3 linked regions of the Bremerella sp. P1 genome follow. The protein of the gene in region 1 interacts with the protein of each later gene in a pairwise test. Links are inferred from orthologs where the notes say so. Each region holds a gene or a part of one and is shown in the gene's direction. Other genes may lie near its edges.

The links.
Region 2: the proteins of dnaE (region 1) and dnaX interact in binary tests that used the Escherichia coli proteins (3 or more experiments, as listed by UniProt). The link is inferred for Bremerella sp. P1 from one-to-one orthologs.
Region 3: the proteins of dnaE (region 1) and rplL interact in binary tests that used the Escherichia coli proteins (3 or more experiments, as listed by UniProt). The link is inferred for Bremerella sp. P1 from one-to-one orthologs.

Annotation. Positions count from the first base shown.
Region 1 is NZ_CP118164.1:2,970,602-2,978,791, reverse strand. Bases 802-4,848 are described here. They hold dnaE (DNA polymerase III subunit alpha), read left to right. Parts: upstream 802-1,108; coding sequence 1,109-4,648; downstream 4,649-4,848. Other genes in these bases: PSR63_RS12435 (FHA domain-containing protein), read left to right, coding at 802-917. Also shown: more of PSR63_RS12435, read left to right, coding at 231-801; PSR63_RS12425 (DUF1598 domain-containing protein), read left to right, coding at 4,923-6,311; PSR63_RS12420 (peptidylprolyl isomerase), read left to right, coding at 6,503-6,934; PSR63_RS12415 (glycerate kinase type-2 family protein), read right to left, coding at 7,024-8,190. UniProt on the Escherichia coli protein: DNA polymerase III is a complex, multichain enzyme responsible for most of the replicative synthesis in bacteria. This DNA polymerase also exhibits 3' to 5' exonuclease activity. The alpha chain is the DNA polymerase catalytic subunit.
Region 2 is NZ_CP118164.1:6,742,010-6,749,112, forward strand. What follows is about bases 1,452-4,411. They hold dnaX (DNA polymerase III subunit gamma/tau), read left to right. Parts: upstream 1,452-2,025; coding sequence 2,026-3,798; downstream 3,799-4,411. Other genes in these bases: PSR63_RS27300 (YbaB/EbfC family nucleoid-associated protein), read left to right, coding at 3,982-4,329; recR (recombination mediator RecR), read left to right, coding at 4,386-4,411. Outside these bases: PSR63_RS27280 (hypothetical protein), read left to right, coding at 1-713; PSR63_RS27285 (hypothetical protein), read left to right, coding at 917-1,384; more of recR, read left to right, coding at 4,412-4,985; rpoN (RNA polymerase factor sigma-54), read left to right, coding at 5,099-6,577; PSR63_RS27315 (hypothetical protein), read right to left, coding at 6,692-7,103. UniProt on the Escherichia coli protein: Part of the beta sliding clamp loading complex, which hydrolyzes ATP to load the beta clamp onto primed DNA to form the DNA replication pre-initiation complex.
Region 3 is NZ_CP118164.1:3,332,631-3,339,697, forward strand. What follows is about bases 4,144-7,067. They hold rplL (50S ribosomal protein L7/L12), read left to right. Parts: upstream 4,144-5,360; coding sequence 5,361-5,774; downstream 5,775-7,067. Other genes in these bases: rplA (50S ribosomal protein L1), read left to right, coding at 4,144-4,647; rplJ (50S ribosomal protein L10), read left to right, coding at 4,706-5,230; rpoB (DNA-directed RNA polymerase subunit beta), read left to right, coding at 6,133-7,067. In the rest of the region: tuf (elongation factor Tu), read left to right, coding at 500-1,696; preprotein translocase subunit SecE, read left to right, coding at 1,938-2,405; transcription termination/antitermination protein NusG, read left to right, coding at 2,485-3,333; rplK (50S ribosomal protein L11), read left to right, coding at 3,495-3,920; more of rplA, read left to right, coding at 3,970-4,143. UniProt on the Escherichia coli protein: The binding site for several of the GTPase factors involved in protein synthesis (IF-2, EF-Tu, EF-G and RF3). Is thus essential for accurate translation.

The DNA of each region.
Region 1 (8,190 bases):
CCATTGAGCTACTCCCGCTTGCGTTTTCAGCAATTGAGTGATGATACCATTTTGCCATCTGGCCGCAACTACCGCATCGGACAGTTCTTAGGTGACTCAGGTTCACCAAGTGGCCTAATCCCTGCGGTTTTGCGCACTACTCGCGAAATTGTTTGCGGTGCTGCATAATGTTAACGGCACCCAGCTGCCCAGATACCTCATCGCTTCCCCCAACAGAAATCCACAAGTTTATGGCCTACATCACGTTGCGGATCATCGACGGCGCCGACCGGGGGGCGGTTTATGAGGGGTTGGAGACCCCAGTATCCATCGGTCGCGAAGAAGGGAACACTCTTCAGCTCAAGGATGACCGCGTTAGCCGCTTCCACCTGAAAATTCAGGAAGACCACAACAAAATCGTGTTGACCGACCTGGAAAGCACCAATGGTACGCGCGTCAACGGAGAAGACATCCATCTCCGAATTCTCCGCCACGGCGATATGATCCAAGTTGGGCGATCAGTAATTATCTACGGTTCCGAGTCACAAATTGCCGTTCGTTTGGCCGCGCTGCGTAAGCAGCAGGAAGAAAAGGAAGAGAACCTTCCCGACGACGACCGCACCCACGGCCCCAGCGATCACGAAGGGGAGTCTTCGCTTGAATTCGAGCTGAACTGGAACGCTCAGCAAGATGACCTGCAGGCCGCCATCTATTCCCTGCAGCCTCCTGAGCTGCCTGAACGCCTCAGTCCTGCCCAGGCCGCACAGCTTGCCGAGCTGATGGACTACGTTCACATTCGCATCCGGCACTTGCTGGTAAGCGTGGAAGTCAACGAACGGACCGAAAACGTCGTGCTCGAAATGCGTGAGTGGCAGAACCTCCTGGATCTGCAATCACGACTGGCGATGCTGCTTCGCAGTATCGGTGAACCGGAGTAGACATGAACTTCGAAGTTCATCCATTTGAGCTGTGGCCATAGTACGAAACGACAGCCCTATTACGAGTTACGCGAATAGGGGCCAGTTTCGGTTTTCAATCCTCATCAACCTGATAGAATCAGTGGGTTGATGAGTCTTCTCGCTGCGTCCTTCTAACACAGTCGCAGCCCAGTCCACGGAGCGGAGCCCGAATGAGCCAGTCGTTCGTCCATTTGCATTGCCATTCGCACTACAGTCTTTTGGACGGAGCGGGTCCGATTCCCAAGCTCGTGACGCGTGCCAAAGAACACGGCATGAACGCGCTGGCTTTGACCGATCACGGTAACCTGCACGGGGCGCTGCAGTTCTACAACACGTGCAAAGCCAACGAGATCAATCCGATCATTGGCTACGAGGCCTACATCGCCCCAGGCAGCCGTCTGGAAAAATCGGGCGGTATGCGCGGCTCGAACTATCACCTGACGCTGCTGGCCAAAAACAAGACGGGCTTCAAGAACCTGGTGAAGCTGGCATCGGCCGCCTACCTGGAAGGCTTCTACTTCAAACCGCGTATCGATAAAGAACTGTTAGAGAAATTCCACGAAGGGATCATCTGCCTGAGTGGTTGCGTGAGCAGCGAGTTCTCGAAGATTGTCATGAACGGGACCAATACGGCCGAGGTCGTCAAGGAAGCCGAGGAGACGGCTGGCTGGTTCCATAATCTGTTCGGCGATCGCTACTTCATTGAGATCATGAACAATGGTCTCGACATTCAGAAGATGCAGCTCGATGGCGCGGTCGACATCGCCAAGAAGATCGGCCTTCCCCTCGTCGCGACCAGCGACACGCACTATGTCGATCAAAGTGATGCAGAAGCCCAGGACATCTTGCTCTGCGTGAACACCGGCAAGTTCCGCACGGATGCCTCGCGGATGAAGATGGAGAACGATCAGTTCTATCTTCGTAGTCCGGACGACATGTACGCCAGCTTCCCTGGGCTGGAAGATGCCTGTTCGCGTAGCCAGGAAATCGCCGACACCGTCGATATCGACCTGGAACTGGGCAAGCGTCACTTCCCATCGTTCAAGATTCCCGATGGCAAGACGGCCGACGATTACCTCCGCGAGCTCTGCATTCAGGGTCTCAAAGAACGGTACGAAGGCAACGAGGAAATGGCGCCCGGCGGAGAATTGAGCGAAGTCGTGATGACTCGCCTAGACCGCGAACTGGGCGTGATCAGCCGGCTCGGCTTTCCGAACTACTTCTTGATCGTGTGGGACTTTGTTGTCGAGGCCCGCAAGCAAAACATTCCGGCCACGGCTCGTGGTAGCGGTGTGGGCGCGATTGTGTGCTATGCCCTGTACATGAGCCACGTCTGTCCGATCAAGTACGACTTGCTGTTCGAACGATTCCTGGATGAAAACCGTTTGGAAGCCCCTGATATCGATATCGACTTCGATAAAGAACGTCGGGGAATGGTCATCAAGTATGTGAAGGACAAGTACGGCGAGGCGAATGTTGCCCAGATTGGCACGTTCGGTACGCTTGCCGCCCGGGCAGCAATCAAGGACGTTGGCCGTGCGATGGGTCTGCCACTGGATATGGTCAATGAAGTGACCGGCATGGTACCTGATCAATTAGGTATCAAGCTCAAGGATGCGCTCGCCCAAAGCGCGGACATGCAGTCCGCCTACAACGCAAACCCCGACATCAAAGAGCTGCTCGATCTGGCGATGAAGATCGAAGGGCTGGCACGAAACGTCGGTACGCACGCGGCCGCCGTGGTGATCGCCGACGAGCCGTTGGAGGAATACGTTCCCCTTTGCCGCGTTTCCGGCAAGGACGACATCATCACCCAGTGGTCGATGAATGACGTTGAAGCGGCCGGTCTTCTGAAGATGGACTTCCTTGGTCTGCGCAACTTGACGATCCTGCGAAACGCGATCGATCTGATCAAGAAGGTTCGTGGCGAAGACCTCGATATCCTGCGGCTTCCGCTCGACGACAAGGACACCTTCGACCTTTTGCGGCGCGGCGAAACGAAGGGTGTGTTCCAGCTGGAAAGTGGTGGTATTCGCGATCTATTAAAGCGAATGAAGCCGGACAGCTTCCTCGATATTATCGCGACGAATGCACTCTACCGTCCTGGTCCACTCGAAGGCGGGATGGTCGATGACTATATCGAGGTGAAGCACGGTCGGAAGGAAGCGGCCTACAAGCACCAAGTGCTGAAAGACGTGCTGGAAGAGACCAACGGTGTGATGGTCTACCAGGAACAGGTGATGCGGATCCTGAACCGCCTGGGCGGTATTCCGCTGGCCAAAGCGTACACATGTATTAAGGCGATCAGTAAAAAGAAAGAATCGATCATCCAGGCCAACCGCGAACAGTTCCTGGAAGGTGCTCAAGAGAAAGGCCTCACCAAGCAAGAAGCCCAGGACTTCTGGGACATGATCGTCAAGTTCGCCGGGTACGGCTTCAATAAGAGCCACTCGACCGCCTACGCGCTGGTTGCCTATCAAACGGCCTATCTCAAATCGCACTACCCGATCGAGTTCATGGCCGCGCTTCTTTCCGGTGACATCAGTGGTCGTAACTTCAAGACGAAGGATGCCCTGGTCGAGCACATGGAAGACGCCGAGCGGATGAACATCGAAGTTGCTCCGCCAGACGTCAACAACTCGGACGAAGAGTTCACGGTGAAGGATGGCAAGATCGTTTTCGCTTTGAGCGCGATCAAAGGTTGCGGTGGTGGCGCGGCCGAAGCGATCGTCGCGGCTCGCGAAAAGGACGGGCCTTTCACCGACATCTTCGATTTCTGCGAACGGGTCGATCCCTCGCAGTGCAGCAAAGGTGCCATCGAAACCTTGATCAAGGCTGGCGCGTTCGATCGCCTCGGCGGGCATCGGGCTCAGTATGTTACGGCATTGGACAAGGCCATCCAGTCGGGTGCCTCGGCAATCGCCGACAAGAAGGCAGGCCAGAAGAACCTCTTCGCCGCCGTCGAAGATCCTGCAGAAGACGCGAAAGCGGTGGTGCTTCCCGACGTACAACCTTGGCCGGACAAAGAAACACTCGGCTACGAGAAAGAGTGCCTTGGGTTCTATTGGTCGAGCCATCCCCTAGCCGAGTACAAACGCAAGTTCGAGATGTGCTGCAGCCACAGTACCGCGAATCTGGCCGGCGTTAAAGACAAGACCGAAGTCACCATGGGCGGCATGGTCGCTTCGATCAAGCTCGCCCACACGCGGAAGGCCCGTGCTGGAAGCACGCATACCAAGTACGCCAACTTCGACCTGGAAGATGTCGATGGCGGCATCCGCTGTATCCTATGGCCGGAAGACTATGCCAAGGTCGGAGAGTCCCTCAGGCCAGACGGCGTTTACATCATCTCCGGGCGACTCGATCGACGAGGTGGCGACGACGAAGCTAACTTGATCGTCAACGAATTGATCCCCATCGAAGAAGTAGAAACGCGGTATGCACGCGGCGTGATGGTTCGAATCGACCAGCAAGTCCATGGTGAAGAGAAACTCCAAACGCTTGTTGAAATCGTGCGTGGTTACCCCGGCAACTGCGAACTGAAGCTTCTGCTGGTGCTCGAGGACGGTCGTCAGGTTGCCCTGAAAAGCCAAAAGGGGGTCGACCTTTCGCCGGAAATGCGGACGCGTGTCGATGAACTTCTCGGGGAAGGCAACTTCGAGCTTCTCCTGAGACGCCCTGCTTCTGGAGGGGTCCGCAATTCGGCATAGCGATTTGTAACTAGTTATAAGGCCAATACTTAGACCGATTGTTCCGGTTATTCGGGAAGCGATCGGCCACACAGCCAACGAATCGACCCTCTTTTCGCGAATTGCTTGCCTTTCCTATCCCCTCAAATTAAGATCACTGGTAACCCTTGCCTTATTGTTCAAGGGATTCAGGGACAGTACGCCTTCGGTATGCGATAATTACCAAGGGTATCCCAGGACTCTACGTCCACCATTCCTTCACCTTCTCGAGCTCAACTGTATCCAGGGATCTGCTATGGACTTGCGACTAACGAAGCTTTTGTCGTTGCTCTCGGTCGCCCTTTTGTTGTTAAGCAGTGGCACTGCCTACGCACAAAACGATGATGATGCCAACCCCATCGCGGCTGGTATCTATGTCGATGCTCAGGGTGTGCTGAAGATGCGTCGGGCCAGCGATCCGACCGGGATGCTGATGAAGCAACGGGTTCGCCAGGCGGCATCGGTGCTTCCGCCTGAGCTGAATCGCCCCAGCAAGCTCCGCAAGGTTTCGCTCAATCGCCTCGAAAAGGCGGTCGCGGAAGCCGCCGCCAAAGGTGGCGGTATTCCAGACGACATGAAGAACCTGGCCGGACTGAATGAAATCAAGTACGTCTTCTATTACCCCGAGACGAAAGACATTGTCATCGCCGGTACCGCGGAAGGCTATGTTCAGGATCTCAACGGAGTCAACGTTGGCACCTACAGCGGCAAGGCAACTCTGCAACTGGATGACCTGATTGTTGCTCTGCGTGCGTTTGGTCCTTTCAGCGACGGCCCGAACAACGTGGGTGTCTCGATCGATCCGACTCAGGAAGGCCTCAAAAACCTGAGCCAGGTGATTGCCTCGATTCCACAAACCAGTGTTCGCCCCGGCGATACTCGCAGCATTGTCACCGCGATGAAGAACGCTCTGGGCAATCAGATCGTTTCGGTTCGCGGCATCTCGCCGAACACCCACTTCGCTCGCGTGATGGTCGAAGCCGACTACCGCATGAAGCTGATCGGTATCGGTCTGGAACAACCACCAGTCAATATTCCTAGCTATGTCGAAAAAGCGCGTCCTGGCTCCATCGCTTCCAACGCAATGCAGCGTTGGTACTTCGTCCCGAACTACGACTGCGTCAAGGTTTCGGAAGATGGCCTGGCCATGGAACTACAGGGTGAAGGCGTGAAGCTGATCGGTGCCAGTGAAATGGTCACCATGCAAGGCGGTCGTCAACAGACCAACGCCGTCGATCGTGCCAGTTTCATGTTCACCACCACCTTCACCAAGAAGTATGGCGAACTGGCTGAACGAGAAGCTGTTTATGGTCAGCTTCGTGACCTGATCGACATGCTGATTGCCGCGGCCTACATTCAAGAACAAGACTACTACAACCAGAGTGGCTTCGACCTGGGCGTGTTCGCCGACGAAGATGCCTATCCGGTCGAAACGATGTCCGCTCCCGAGACCGTCGAAACGGCTGTGAACGCCATCTGGAAGGGTAATCGCCTGCTGACTCCGATCGGCGGTGGTGTTGAAATCAACGCCAAGCGAGCCCTCACCCCAGACAACGTTCAGAAGGACGAAGAAGGCGAATTGGCAGAAACCCAGAAGGGTATCTCGCTCCAGAACCTGGCCGCCGGACAATGGTGGTGGGACTAGTCTTCCCAGACCGATAACGAGATTCCAAAACGCCGGATCGCATGATCCGGCGTTTTTTGTTTCTTGAACGTTCACCAGGCCAAAACCCCATAATCTCCCGCGAACTGGCCCTGGTTATCGGTTCGGCATGATGTTTCTATAATGAACAACAATCATCACAACTCACCCCGAAAGCGAAAAAGGGAACCCCGATGAAAGTTGCCACCATCGAAACCAATAAGGGCACCATCAAGCTGGAACTGTTCGACGACAAGGTCCCCAAGACGGTCGGTAACTTCGAGAAGCTGGCCAGCGACGGCTTCTACGATGGCTTGAAGTTTCACCGCGTCATCCCGGACTTCATGGTCCAAACGGGCTGCCCTCAAGGCACCGGCACCGGCGGTCCTGGTTACAAGTTCGAGGATGAATTTCATCCCGACCTGAAGCACGACGGTCCTGGTATCCTGTCGATGGCCAACGCTGGTCCGAACACCAACGGTTCGCAATTCTTCATTACGCACGTCGAAACCCCATGGCTCGACGGCAAGCATGCCGTTTTTGGCAAAGTGCTTGAAGGTCAGGATGTCGTCGATTCGATCGAACAAGGCGACAAGATGGAAAAGGTCACCGTCAGCGAAGGCTAGTCCCACTGACGTTAGACGACAAGCGACGAAGCGGTCTTCCCATGCGAAGGCCGCTTTTTGCTTGCGCGATCGGATCGTTTACCCAGCGATTACTTCTCAGGCTGAGGCTGCACTCGATCGACAACGACGACGCGCACATCGCACACGTTGGTGTGGGTTGGACCCGTCATCACCAATCGGTTAAGAGGCGCGAAGAAATGATACGCGTCGTTCTTCGCAAGACATTCTTCTGGCTTCAGGCCGCTTAAGTTCATAGCCGAAATTGCTTCCGCATCCATCCAGGCCCCCGCGGCATCGGTTGGACCATCTTCACCATCGGTCCCACCGCTGAGTATTGCGATACCATTCAGCGCGTCATCCCCTTGCTGCTCGATGGCTTCCACAATCGCGGCCAACACCAGCTGTTGATTTCGCCCACCCTGACCTCGCTGGGAAGGGTCAACGAGCTTCACAACAGGCTCGCCCCCGGTAATCAAGCAATCGGGGCCTGCTTCGTTTTGCATCTTGATCGCCATGCGCATCAAGTGCTGCCCAACCTGCTCGGCTTCCCCTTCCATGTCGGTTGCGCAGTGCATCACGTGTGAGTATCCCCGCTTCTCGGCTTCGATGCCGGCGGCATCCACAGCCACGGCGTTGTTACCGATGATCCAGTTAGAAACGCTGCACGAGGTGCGCGAGTCATTCCTAGGATGACGCTTGGCTTTCTCTTCGAGGACACGAACGATATTGGCAAACTTCTCGATATGCGGAACGCCAAACTTCTTCAGGACGTCCAGCGCGTCAGCTGCCGTGGTCGAGTTGGGAACGGTCGGTCCCGATGCAATGACATCGAGAGGATCCCCGAGCACGTCCGAGATGATCAAACTGACCAAGTTGCCGGCCTTGCAACTCATGGCCAAACCATGTCCTTTGATCCGACTTAGCTGCTTACGAACAGTATTCAGCTGCTCGATGTTGGCGCCATTGCCGCTGAGAAACTTGGTGATCTCCTGCTTCTCACTCAGACTGATACCATCGATAGGTGAAGGAAGCAGGGCCGAACCGCCCCCTGAGATCAAGCAGATACAAAGATCGTGCACCGTCATCGACTCGCACATACGCAAGATCTGCCGCGAGATTTCGACGCCTTCGACCGTGGGCGAATTCTGCCCTGCCGGCCTACCTGCTTTCAGCTGAATACAGGAAAGTTCCTGCACGCAATCGGCCGGTACGCTGACGATGCCTTGGACATGCTTTTCCCGGAGCACTTTGTCCCC
Region 2 (7,103 bases), 3.8 Mb from region 1 along the record:
GTTCGCCGAAAACCGAAGACAACACTGGGGTGCGGCCTAAACAAAACTTGACTCGGTTGGAAACTGGTGTGAACCCCGAGTCACTTCCACCTCAAATCACGAACCAGTTCGGGATGACGTTCCGCCTTGTCACCATCGACACCTCGCGTGTTGACCACCAACAATCGTTTCCCAGAAAATCTTATTACCTGCAGGAATCGAGATTGTCGGAGGAGCAACATTCCGCGTTTCGTGAAGCGGCGTTCGGTGATGGAACGTACGAAACGATCAACTGGCATTACAATGGTGGGCATCCGTCCGAATGGCGTGAGTGGTACCAGTACGCTCAGGCGTTGTCGAAGTTCGACGCTCAGTATGACTACCGTTTGCCGACGCGGTCACAGTGGACCTTTGCCTGCATGAGCGGCTACGACCAAAGTTGCGACAAGACCAAGCCAAACGCATATGGCATCACTGGGTTGATGGACACCAATGGATTTGCCGAGGCAGTGGACGAACTCATGCTCCACAACGGCCATGAATTTGGTGTGCTGATGGGCTATTGGTCAAACAATTGGGGAGCGTACGAAGGGAAAACAAAACCGGATTACTCGTGTGAATACTGGACGATATGCAATCCGGATGCTGATGACAGCCTGAACGAGTCAATCAATGGCAGGTTCATTTTGCTGCCGAAAGAAACGGCTCATTCCTCTCATGGTAGTGGCGGATAACAAATCTATGCACCGGAGTCGCTGGTCCGGCTGCATCTGAGATCTACGTCGCTGGTAACAACCGGGCTACCCTGGTCGTTATGCCGTTTGATCATTCGGCTGCTTACACGAATCAACCTGAAGTTCACTCCCCGGGGCAGATGTACGTGAACGAGTTCTCTTCGGAAAACAGACACGAAAGACCTCAATTCAGCATCCGTTCAATGCTGCTATTGTCGCTCGGTGTCGCCTTGTACGTGCTGATGGCTATGGTAGTGGTGCATCACCATGGCAAGTTGCTTGATGTCGTGACTGACTGGGCGGGCATCTTCGCGCTCGGCTGCGGGCTTCTCGCGGTCGCCGGATTAACAATGATGGTCGTCGATCTGGCCCACGGCCGTTTTGGGTATCTTTGGCCCACCGTGGTGCTTTCGGCTGCGCTGATCTATGCCCCCGCTAACGTCGTCTTGTTCATTGCGACGCTGATGGTGGACAGGTTTGCCGTCTTCGGCGAACCGTATTTGGTTTCGGCAGTGCTATTGGCACCGGCTGTGATGTTGTTCGCGCTCGTCATCGTGGCTGGCTTTCTTAGCAGGCTCGGCTGGTTCACTTTGCTGGGATTCATCATATGGATCGAAAGCGTCGCTCTTGCGCACCTGTGGGTCATCGCAGCCGCCTCCGCTAGTATCTAAACGCATCGCCCCCCCGAAACAGTGTCCCCTCTAAAAATTTGGCACGCAACCGTTTCGGGGCACACCCAACACCCCCTTTGACAAGAGTACGCCTTGCCGGTAGCATAACCTGTTTCCACTGACTGTCTTAGAGCGACCCTCGCAAGGGGAAATCCGGCAACCTGGTCAGGCCTTAACTGGAGCAGCCAAACCCGGAGGACTCTTGTGCGAGGGTCACTCCAAGATAGTTGGGGAAAGAACGAACAACTCAAAAGACTGCTTTCGAGCAATCCCCGCGATGGGAAGTTTGGTTATCTGGTCAGGCCTTAACTGGAGCAGCCAAAACTTTGCGACTCTTGTGCGGGGGTTCCTCCAGGGCAGTCTTTTTTTGTTCGTTTCTGTGTGCCACTGGCATCCTGCCAGTGTCTTTTTGTGCCTGAGCTGCGTGGCAACCGGGTACCTGATTCGCACTGGCCAGAGGCCAGTGGCACACGCCGAGAGAGCATTGGCCCACTCAACCCAGGCCCTTGGGACGGTTGATTTGAGAACGGTTGTGCGTCAAACTGCATCGTTGCCCAAATGTGGGCGGCCGTTTATCTGACGAGACCGAGATTCTTCGGCTCGCATTCTCGCGAAAAGTCCTTAGCCGGTTGAGAGGGATCGTGGCTGAGCAAAATAGTTCTCCCGACTACCTGGTCGTTGCCAGGCGTTACCGGCCTCAATCGTTCGGCGAATTGGTCGGCCAGCAGCGTGTTGCGACCGCGCTGGGCAATGCCATTTCGCGAAACAGGGTAGGGCACGCTTACCTATTCACCGGGGCTCGCGGGGTCGGCAAGACTTCCTCGGCGCGAATCTTCGCCAAGGCGCTTAACTGCGTGAAGGGTCCGACCGCCACGCCATGCAACGAGTGCGAGATCTGCGAAAGCGTCACCGCCGGCGAAGATGTCGACGTGCTGGAAATCGACGGTGCATCGAATCGCGGGATTGAAGAGATTCGCCAGCTACGGGCCAACATCAACGTCCGCCCGAGCCGTGCTCGTTTCAAGATCTACATCATCGACGAAGTCCACATGTTCACCAAGGAAGCGTTCAACGCGCTGCTCAAGACCTTGGAAGAACCGCCGGACCACGCCAAGTTCATCTTCTGCACGACCGACCCGGAACGCATTCCGATCACGGTCCTGTCGCGGTGCCAGCGATTCGATTTCGGCGGCATTCTGCCTGAAGACATCGTCGGGCGGCTGCGTCATATCGTCGACACCGAGAAGGTGCCTGCCGATGAAGAAGCGCTCAAGCTGATTGCCCGTCGAGCGAACGGCTCGATGCGCGATAGCCAGTCGCTGCTGGAACAGATCCTGGCGTTCGGCGATTCGCAGATCTCCGTCGAATCGGTCCATCGCCTGTTGGGCACCGCCGACAATCAGCAGATTGTGGACCTGGCGGCCCAGGTACTTTCGTCCGACGCAGCCGGCGCGCTGCAAACAACGCACGCGGTCTTCACCGAAGGGGTCGACCCTGGGCAACTGCTCGAGCAACTGCTGCGGTTGTTCCGCGACCTGATGGTGCTCGGCTCAGGCGGCTCGCCAGATTTGCTGCAATCGATTTCGCCTGGGGCGGTCGACGAGGCGAAGGCCATGGCCAGCCAGGCCGGTTTGGCCAAGCTGCTGGCCGCCGTACAGTGCCTGGACGAGACGTTGGTTCGTTTGCACCGCAGCACGTACGGTCAGGTTCTGGCCGAAGCGGCTGTGATTCGCATTTGCCAGCTGGAAGATCTGGAAAGCCTGGGCTCGCTGATTGCCACGCTCAAAGAAGGTGGCCTCCCGGCGAAATCGGCCCCGGCAGCTGCCCGGCCGGCGGCACCTCAAAAAAAAACGGTTGAGCACCCCGTAGAACCGACGCCCACGCCCGATACGATTCCGATCCGTCCGGTGGAACCACCGGCACCAGCCGTGGTCGCCGAGCCGCCAGTTGCGCCCACTCCACCGGTAGAAAAGGCGCCCAACGAGGCCCCCAAACTGGTTATTACCGAGAAAAACGCGTTCTCGGTGTGGAAAAAGATCGTGGAAGATTTGCCGGGCCTTATCGGTGATTACGCTCGTCAGGGACACGCGGTAGCAATTTCTGGGCCAAATCGGCTAGTCGTTGATTTTTTCTCGACGTATAATTCGGCTGTCGAAGCTTTACGACGGCCTAGAAGTCAGGAAGTGCTGGAAAAGGCGTTTCTTGATATGTGTGGAGGCAGTTACACGGTCGAGTTTCGGGTATTGGATGACCCCAATGCCGGTCGCAAACCCGATCAACACATGTCTCCCGAGCGATCGGCTCAAGAGGGTCGTCTCAAAGCTCGACTACTTGCCGAACAGGAACCGTTCGTCCAAAAGGCGATGGATCTGTTCGATGCGGAAGTGACCGGAGTCCGCGATTCGGAATCCTAAGGCATTTTCTGCAGAACTTGGCACGCTTTTCGCACGTAAGGGACGTTTTGGCCTCTGGCTGAGCTAAACTTTGCGCGGAAGTCATGCCGCCGGCATGCATAGAAAAGTTTGTTCTCCAGCATCGATCGCTGAGAACGAACAAGACTTAAATGTCGCATTGTTTCACTGAAAAAGGAGACGTCCGTGTTCAAGAACCTAGGCAACATCGCCAGCATGATGCAGCAGGCCCAGCAAGTGGGTCAGGACATGAAGGCCATGCAGGAAGAACTTCGCAACAAGCGTGTGAAGGGAACTGCCGGTGCTGGCATGGTCGAAGCGATCTGTACCGGACACGGCCAGGTGGTCAGCATCACCATCGATCCCAAATTGATCGCCGATGGCGACAAGGACTTGATCGAAGAACTCATTCCTCAGGCCGTCAACGATGCCCAGGCCAAAGGCAAAGAGCTTCATCAAGAGATGATGCAATCGGTTACCAGCGGACTGAACGTCCCAGGCTTGGATCAAGCCCTGAGCCAGTTCGGTCAATAAGGTTTGCTTTCGGAAAGCAAGCCAAAATAACAACCCACAAAGAAGGAGCGAGGTGAATGGCGCAGCTGACTGAATCGGTGGTTCGATTGATCGACCAACTATCGAAGCTGCCAGGCATCGGCCGAAAAAGTGCCGAACGCGTTGCCTATCACCTCCTTCGCGTGAACAAAGAAGAAGCTCTCGGACTGGCAGACGCCATCCGCGACGTCAAAGAAAACGTCCGCTACTGCAGCCGATGCTTCAACCTGTCGGAAGGGGACCTCTGCACCATCTGCAAAGATCCCCAGCGCGATGCGTCCATCTTGTGCGTGGTCGAACAGCCACGCGACTTGATCGCGCTCGAGCAGTCTGGCGTTTTCCCAGGCCTCTACCATGTCCTCTTGGGGCGTATCGCTCCGCTGGAAGGTATCGGCCCGGACCAATTGACCATTGATGCCCTGGTCTCGCGAGTTTCCCAAGGAGAGATTCGCGAAGTGATCATGGCCACCAATCCAACGACCGAAGGGGACGGCACCGCGCTGCACATTTCCAGCTTGCTTGCCGAGTTCCCGGTCAAATTAACCCGTTTGGCACGAGGCGTTACCGCCGGTAGTGTTCTCGAATTCGCCAACAAGGAAGTGCTTGCCGACGCCATGACTGGCCGACAATCACTTTAACCACATTTTGGGTGACCCCAGTTAGCAACCGGGACCATCCAATACCCGCTGAAAGCTAAAGACGCTGTCTTCGCATTCAGCACCCACTTCCCAACAGCTACGGAATCATTCCCATGAGAATGTCCTTCGGTCTCGAGCAGAAGATGGTCCAGAAGCAAGTTCTGGCCCCACGGATGATTCAATCCATGGAAATTCTGCAACTGCCCGTTCTTGCTCTGCAAGAGAAGATCGAGCAGGAAATGAACGAAAACCCGATGCTCGAAGTTCAGGAACAAGAAGCGAGCGATTCGGAAGATACCTCCAAAGACGAATACGATTCACGCTCCGAGTCCGAAGAAGAATTCGTCGTCGAAGACGGCAAGGACAATGCCGACGACTTCGAACGCCTTCTGGAAATGGACCAGCAGTATCCCGACACCTTCGACGAACGCCCGCAACGTTCTTCCGGCCAAATGGAAGAAGACGCCGAGCGCCGCATGGACGCGTTGGCCAACGTTCAATCTCGACCGGAAACGCTGCAAGATCATCTCGATCATCAACTGTACGAACTCACCATCGAACCGCTGGTTCGCGAATGGGCCGAACGCATTATCTCGGCTCTCGATAGCAACGGTTACCTAACCACGAGCCTCGAAGACTTGCTCCCGGCCGATGCCGACGACGAACTAAAGGACACCGCTCAGGAAGCCCTGCACGTCGTTCAATCGCTCGACCCAGCCGGTGTTGGTGCGCGTGACCTGCGCGAATGCCTGCTCCTGCAAATCGATCCGTCGCGGATGTTCTACGACGAACTTCGCACGCTGATAATGAACCACCTGGAAGACCTTCGTGACAATCGTCTGCCACAAATTCAAAAGGCAACCGGCTTCTCGATCGAACGCATTCAGGCTGCCTGGAGCGAACTACGCCGCTTAGACCCGAAGCCAGGCTCGATCTACAACGACTCGCATGTCGCCAATGTCATCCCTGACCTGATGCTCGACGTCGACGAGGATGGCCGCTACGTCGTGCAGGCCGAAGACCGTGACATTCCTCAGCTGCGGATCAGCAACTACTATCGTGAACGTCTTTCCAGCCCCACGGCGACGCGGGAAGAGAAAGAGTTCATCAAGCGAAAGCTGAACGCCGCCCAGTGGCTGATCGACGCGATCATCCAGCGTCAAAACACGCTCAGCCGCGTTGCCCAGGCAATCGTCGACTATCAAAAGGACTTCATCGACAACGGCCCCGAGCACATCACGCCGCTCAAGATGCAGCAGATCGCTGACCAGGTTGGCGTGCACGTGACGACCGTTAGCCGAGCTGTCGACGACAAGTACATTCAGACCCCGCGCGGTATCTTCCCGCTCAAAGCCTTCTTCGCCGGTGGTACGGTGAACGAAGCTGGCGAGGAAGTTACCTGGGATCAGATTCGTCTGCGTCTACAGGAAGTGATCGACAACGAAGACAAAGCCAAACCGCTGTCGGACGACGACCTGGTCAAGAAGCTCAAAGACGACGGCCTCAACGTTGCCCGCCGTACGGTCACCAAGTACCGCAAGAAAATGGGCATCCCCAGCTCGCGTCAACGACGTGACTGGTCGAAGAAGTAAAGCAATCCTCTCCGGTTGTCATCGCACAGCCGGAGGGCCGTTGCCTTGCTTCGTCTCTAACGCGCATGCCAACCGCACGCCCAAGCAGACTTGGGCGTGGCACCCAACACATGATCAGCGCGCATCCGCACTCTTGTCCCCTCGCCCCGATGGGGAGAGAGGACAAGATTTCCAGGGCGGACCGCGCTGGCTGGTTTCCATCGCTTCCTGTATGGTTCCCGTCGTCACGACCTTGTCTGCGCGGACGTCATCCGGTGCCGTGGCCAAGTCTGCTGGGGCGTGTCTTTGAATCGCCTGACGCACCCGTTCCCGTCGCCGTGGTGTGATGACCTTCTGCGTTTTGCAAACAGAAACAATCTTCCGCGGTGTGTTGCCTTGCGAAGGTTCTTCTTGCGATGGCCCTTCATCAAGCAGGTCGACGGTGTGTGACAGCGCAGCAACGACTTCCTGCTTTGCTGCGACCTCTTCGAGCAGTTGCAGGTTGAGTCGCTTCAGGCGATAGAAGAGCCACGCGTGAAGGCGAGCA
Region 3 (7,067 bases), 360 kb from region 1 along the record:
GGGGACAGACTGTAAATCTGTTGGCATTGCCTTCACAGGTTCGAATCCTGTACCCCCCACTGAATAGTTCCTGGGCTTTATTGGAAGAAAAGACAGCAAGGCCTGGGTAGGTTGCGGGTGTAGCTCAATGGTAGAGCAACAGCCTTCCAAGCTGAAGACGAGGGTTCGATTCCCTTCACCCGCTTCGCAGCACGCCTCTTTACCGGGCATGTTGTGAGCTTGCCGATGCGGCCCCGCAGGTCGATAAGGCTTCGTTGTCGAGAATCGGGTTGTCCGTTTGGGCGGCTCGGAAGCGAGTAGCCGGGTAAAGGTGGCGGAAGCAAAGCCCCAAACAAGCTTCCCATTTTTCGGCTGCTGTAGCTCAGTGGTAGAGCACTTCCTTGGTAAGGAAGAGGTCATGGGTTCAAGTCCCATCAGCAGCTCTTCACGGCACCTTGATTTTCGTATTTAGACAAATCCCAAATTTCACGGTTTAGCTGGGGTAAGAAAGACAAAGAAAATGGCCAAGGACGTATTTGAACGATCTAAACCTCACGTCAATGTTGGCACCATCGGTCACATCGACCACGGTAAAACGACCACCACTGGCGCTATCCTGGCAGTTCAGGCTGCTAAGGGTCTGGCCAAGATGAAGGCCTACTCGGAAATCGCCAAGGGCGGTACCGTTCGTGACGAAACGAAGACGGTTACCATCGCTGTGGCTCACGTCGAGTACGAATCGCCGACTCGTCACTATGCTCACATCGACTGCCCCGGCCACGCCGACTTTGTGAAGAACATGATCACCGGTGCTGCCCAAATGGACGGTGCGATCCTGGTGGTTTCCGCTGCTGACGGTCCAATGCCGCAGACGAAGGAACACGTTCTCCTCGCTCGCCAGGTTGGTGTACCTTGCATCGTGGTTTACTTGAACAAGTGTGACCTGGTCGACGACGAAGAGTTGTTGGATCTGGTTGAACTGGAAGTTCGTGAACTGCTGAACAAGAACGACTTCCCAGGCGACGACTGCCCGGTTGTTCGTGGTAACTCGCTGGCTGCCTATAACAAGCCAGACGATCCGGAAGCTTCCGCTTGCATCACCGAATTGGTTGAAGCACTGGATAGCTACATTCCAGAACCAGAACGCGAAACCGACAAGCCGTTCCTGATGGCAATCGAAGACGTCTTCTCCATTGAAGGTCGTGGTACGGTTGCTACCGGTCGTATCGAACGCGGTGTTGTGAAGGTTGGTGAAGAAGTCGAAATCCTCGGTCTGACCGAGAAGCCGACCAAGACCACCGTCACCGGTGTCGAAATGTTCAACAAGATCCTGCAAGAAGGTCACGCTGGCGATAACGTCGGTTGCCTTCTGCGTGGTGTCAAGCGTGAAGACATCTCGCGTGGTCAGGTTCTCGCTAAACCAGGTTCGGTTAACCCGCACACCAAGTTCGAGGCAGAAATCTACTGCTTGAGCAAGGAAGAAGGTGGTCGTCACACGCCATTCTTCAGCGGTTACCGCCCACAGTTCTACTTCCGTACGACCGACGTCACCGGTACTGCAAACCTGCAAGGTGCCGAAATGTGCATGCCAGGCGACAACGTGAAGATCGAAGTCGAACTGCACAAGCCGATCGCTATGTTTGAAGGTGTTCGCTTCGCTATCCGCGAAGGTGGTAAGACCGTCGGTTCCGGCGTTGTTACCAAGATCACCGAGTAAGACTTGTTTAGAATTCAGCTCGCCGAACCAGGCATTGGCTTTGGTTCGGCGATGCTACAGGGGCGTAGCTCAATTGGCAGAGCGCTGGATTCCAAATCCAGATGTTGAGAGTTCGAGTCCCTCCGCCCCTGCTAATTCGTTGGTGTTACCGAACTTGTTGAGCGCGTCGCACCGGTAGAGACATCCTGGAAACACCCCAGCGTCGCCGCCGCGGCAAGAACGCCAAAGACTGAGAGTGACCATGGCCAAGGAGAAGACCGTCGGTTCCGCTTCCCTTCTCAATGAGATGGTGCAGTGGAAAGGTTATAAGCCGACACAGGGTAGGGTTGCCCGCCAGGCAACGCTGATTTCGATTTGGGTGTTGATTGCGATCGCTGCTTACCAGCTGTATCAACAGTTGGAAGCTTACGCATCCATGGCCCAGTACAAGTTGCATTACGTGCTTCCGGTTGCCCTGGTTGTTGTTGGTTTTTGGGTCGCTTACCGACTGATTAACTGGCCTACGTTCGCGGACTTTTTGATCGCGGTCGAGGCAGAAATGAATAAGGTGACTTGGCCTTCCAAGGCCGAGTTGTGGCGAAGTGTCATCGTGGTGATCGCGTTGATCTTCATCCTGGCCTTGTTGTTGTTTGCGTTTGACTTGTTGTGGATCACCTTGTTCAAGACGATTGGACTGATCCCGCCTGATCCGCAGACGCCCGCCACTTAGGCGGCAGCAAGCGGCCCTGGATTCCAGATTGCACTTTGCTTAGATGGTCCGGTTTCGATAGCCGGTTAAGGTTAGTTTCGTGGCAAGTTCTCCTGACAATTCGTTCGATCCTCAGAAAGATCCCGAGACGGATATTCCTGCGGATGCAGCAGCTCCCTCGGAAGAAGCAGCGACACCTGAAGCTGCCTCGGAAGAGCCTGCGTCGACCGAGTCGGAAGACGTTGGTGCTGCCGAAGGCGCTGATGCTGGTCAGGAAGTCGTGGAAGAAGCGGCGGCCGAAGAACCAGCCGAGCCAGCGCCAGCGCCTGCTCCTGCAGCTGCCGGCAAGAAGCGTGGCCCCATCGAAGAGATCATTGAAGATGAAGAAGACGCTGCCACGGATGCAGCGAATAAGGAGTGGTACATCCTCAAGGTTCAGAGTAATCGCGAAAAGTCGATTTCCAACAACCTGGTTCGCCGGGTCAAAATGGCCGGTCTTGAGGATTACTTCGGCGAGATTCTTGTTCCCACCGAGGACCTGGTGGAATACAAGAACGGCAAGAAAAAAGTCACCAAGCAGAAGCTCTACCCAGGCTACATCGTCGTGCACATGGCAATCAACGACGAAACATGGTTCCTGGTTCGTGAGACCGGCGGCATTGGTGACTTCACGGGCGCCGCTGGCAAGCCAGTGCCCATGTTGCCGCACGAAGTGGATCGCATCGTCAAGAAGACGCGCAAGCCTGAAGAGGGTGAGCAAGAAGAAGTCAAGACGAACATTCGCTTCAAGATTGGCGACCATGTTCGCATCACCGAAGGCACCTTCGAGAACTTCGAGGGGGATGTCGAGGTGATCGACAACACCAATGGCCGCGTGACGGTCATGATTAATATTTTCGGCCGCACAACACCGGTGGAGATGGAACACTGGCAAATGGAGCCAGTTTAGTCCATTTCAGGCGTTGGACCGGTGGTCGATTCTTCTTATTCCCCCTTTGCCGGCGGACAGAGAGAACGAGCCTCGGGGCCTTAGTTTAATAAGCACACGGTTTACAAGCATACGGTTGCGGAAGCCCCATCACGGCACACCGCGGCACGGGAAACAGCAAAATGGCACGGGAACAAGTAGGTCAAGCGAAGTTTCAAGTCCCTGGTGGTCAAGCCACACCGGCTCCTCCGGTTGGTACCTCGTTGGGACGTTTCGGTGTGAACCTCGGTCAGTTCGTTCAGCAGTTCAACGACAAGACCCGAGAATTCAACGGCATGCCGATCCCCGTCGTCGTGACCGTCTACAACGACCGTACCTTTGAATTCATCTGCAAGAGCCCACCAGCGGCTGCTTTGTTGAAGAAGGCTGCAGGCCTAGCCAAGGGTAGCGGCACTCCGAACACCAAGAAGGTCGGCAAGGTCAGCAAGGACCAGATCGACGACATTTGCAATCAGAAGATGGCGGACCTCAACGCCCGCGACTTGGAACATGCTCGCCGAATGATCGAAGGAACGGCTCGGAGCATGGGCCTGGAAGTCACGGAATAGTCCCTGCCCCTAACGCGAACAACATCTCCCTACATACTGGCGATTGACGATGGCTAAACAATCCAAACGATATCGAGCCCTGGCAGAAAAGGTGCCAGCGGAAGCGCTGAACCTGAAAGATGCGATCGTTCTGCTGAAGTCGTTCGATACGACCAAGTTCGATCAAACTGTTGAAATTGCGATGCGATTGGGTATCGATCCGAAGCAAGCGGACCAGTTGGTTCGTGGTGCTCTGGTTCTGCCTCACGGTATCGGCAAGGTTCAACGAGTTATCGTTTTCGCCAAGGGCGACAACGCAACCGCTGCCCAGGAAGCTGGTGCTGATGAAGTGGGTGCGGAAGACCTGGCTAAGAAGATCAAAGATGGTTGGCTCGACTTCGATGTCTGTATCGCCAGCCCAGACATGATGGGCCTGGTCGGTCCTTTGGGTCGTGTCCTCGGTCCGCGTGGTTTGATGCCATCGCCGCGTGCCGGTACCGTGACCCCCGACGTTGCCAAGGTGGTTAAGGAATATAAGGCCGGAAAGGTCGAATTCCGTAATGATCCAACTGGAATTGTTCACGCAGTGGTTGGTCGACTCGGTTTCGAAGCCGACAAGCTGCAGGACAACATCCAGGCCTTTATCGATCATATCAATGGCCTCAAGCCCCAAGCGGCGAAGGGCACTTATGTTCGTAGCGTCAATTTGAGTGCAACGATGAGCCCTGGCGTTCTAGTTGCCCTCTAAATTGTTCCTCGCAAGTTCAAGCGTTACGCGATAACCCATACGTACAAAGCCCTGAGCCATGAGTAAGTATTTAAAGAAACTGGTGATCACCGACCTGTCCAAGAAATTGGATGGCGTGAACGACCTTCTGGTGGTCGACGTTGTGGGGATGAATGCGGAAAAGACCCATCTGGTCCGCAAGCAACTCCGTGAAAAGGGCCTGAGCCTGATGGTTGTCCGCCGAACGTTGGCAGCCAAGGCATGTGAAGGTACCTCGCTCGCACCTGCCTTTGATAGCATGGAAGGCAGCACTGCCCTGGTTTGGGGTGGCGAAGATTTCGTCGACTTGGCCAAGGAAGTTGTCAAGCTGAACGAAGACGATACGTTTCCGGGATTCACCGCTAAAGGCGGTGTCATGGATGGCGAATCCCTGAACCCCGATTCGGTCAAGGCAATCAGTAAATGGCCCAACCGAGCTGAACAGCTCTCGCTTCTGGTGGGTCAGATCCTGGGACCTGGCCGTACCCTGGCAGCCCAAATCAAGGGGCCAGGTGCCAAGTTGGCCTCGCAGGTCAAGCAAGTTGGCGAAAAGCAAGAAGGCTAATAGCCTTCTCTCGGCAAACGTCCTGGCGGCATTTGCCGAAAGAACGTTTCCATAAACCAAAACATCCGTATTCCCTGGCGCAGGCGGGCCCGTTCCCCTGCAAATAAGTGTTGAAAGGATAAGATCCGAAATGTCCGAAGAAGCAACTGCAACCGTCGAAGTGTCCGAAGAAATCAAGGGTTTGGGCGATCAAATCGCTGGCCTGACCCTGAAGCAAGCCGTTGAGCTGGGCGATTACCTGAAAGACGCTCACGGCATCGAAGCCGCCGCTGGCGGTGGTGTCATGGTGGCCGCAGGTGGCGGTGGTGGCGGTGAAGAAGCTGCTGCCGAAAAGACCGAATTCGACGTCATCATGACCGACTTCGGTGCTCAGAAGATCGGCGTCATCAAGGTCGTCCGTGCGATCACTGGTCTGGGCTTGAAGGAAGCCAAGGACATGGTCGAAACCAAGGACGCCAAGATCAAAGAAGGCGTTTCCAAGGAAGACGCCGAGAAGGCGAAGGAAGAACTGGAAGCCGCTGGTGCCGTTGTCGAAATCAAGTAAGACTGCGGTTATTGGCTGATTTCCTGTTTTCACTCAGACGTTGCCTCCCCTATACTAAAGAGGCAACGTCGCGAGGTGTGATTTTGAAGTCTTCCGGATCTTCTTTTTCTTTTGACAGCATGGATGGGAATCAGGTAAGAGCGCGCGCCTGCACAGGCAGGCGTGCTAGCTTGCGTGGCGCCAGCTGCGCGCTTTCGCCAGTCCGCTTGAATCTGAACCTCTACTGTCCGCCCGTATCACTCATGCTTTCACGCACTCTATTTCGGACTGTTGGCTAGAACCCTGCATAACGTCCGTATTGGATTTGCTACGAAAGTATGTTGTTTTTTGATTTGCCGCCCAAGGAGTCGCGTCGCCTATGGCTACCTCGTCGCAACGACGGCTGGAACCTACTGAAGTTCGTCGGTTTGGAAGTCAATCGATTTACATGGCTCCCCCGGATCTGACGAAGATTCAGACCCTGAGCTATCAAAACTTTCTGCAGGCGGATGTCGAAGCAGAAGAGCGAGATCAAGAGTTGGGCATCGAAAGTGTCCTGCGCGAGATCTTTCCGATCCAAAGCTACGACGGACAGAATCAGCTCGATTACGTCCGTTACGAATTGGGCAAGCCGCGCTACACGCCAGAGGAATGTAAGCAGCTGCGGTTGACCTATGGTCGCCCCTTCCGAATCTGGCTTCGCTTGAACAAAGAGGAGCCAATCGAGGAAGAAGTGTACCTGGGCGATCTGCCCGTCATGCTGGGTGGTGGTGAGTTCATCATCAACGGTGCCGAACGCGTCGTGGTGAGCCAGCTGCACCGCAGCCCTGGTGTCGACTTCGTGTTGGAGCAAGATACGACCTCCGACAAGAAGCTCCCTAGCTGCCGCGTGATTCCGGAGCGTGGAAGCTGGATCGAAGTCAACGTCTCGAAGAAGGACTCGCTGACGGTCCGCATCGACCAGAGCGGTAAGTTCGCGGCTACCACGCTGCTGCGTGCGATGTCGCCTGAATTCAGCAGCGACGCCGATGTAATCCGCGCGTTCTACGAATCGAGCGTCGAAGCCGTCAAAGATGGCCGTAGCGTCTCGAAGATCGAAAACAAGATTGCCGTCGACGATATCATCTATCCCAGCGGAAACGACCGGGCTGGTGAAATCATCCTCGAAGCAGGTCAGAAGATCAGCCGCAACATCGCTGAATTGATCTGCTCGTCCGGCATCGACAAGGTCGAGGTGATGGAACCTCCCAAGACGCAGTTGATTTTCAACGCGTTGGGCGAGGACAACACCTCGAGTCATGAAGAAGCCTTGTT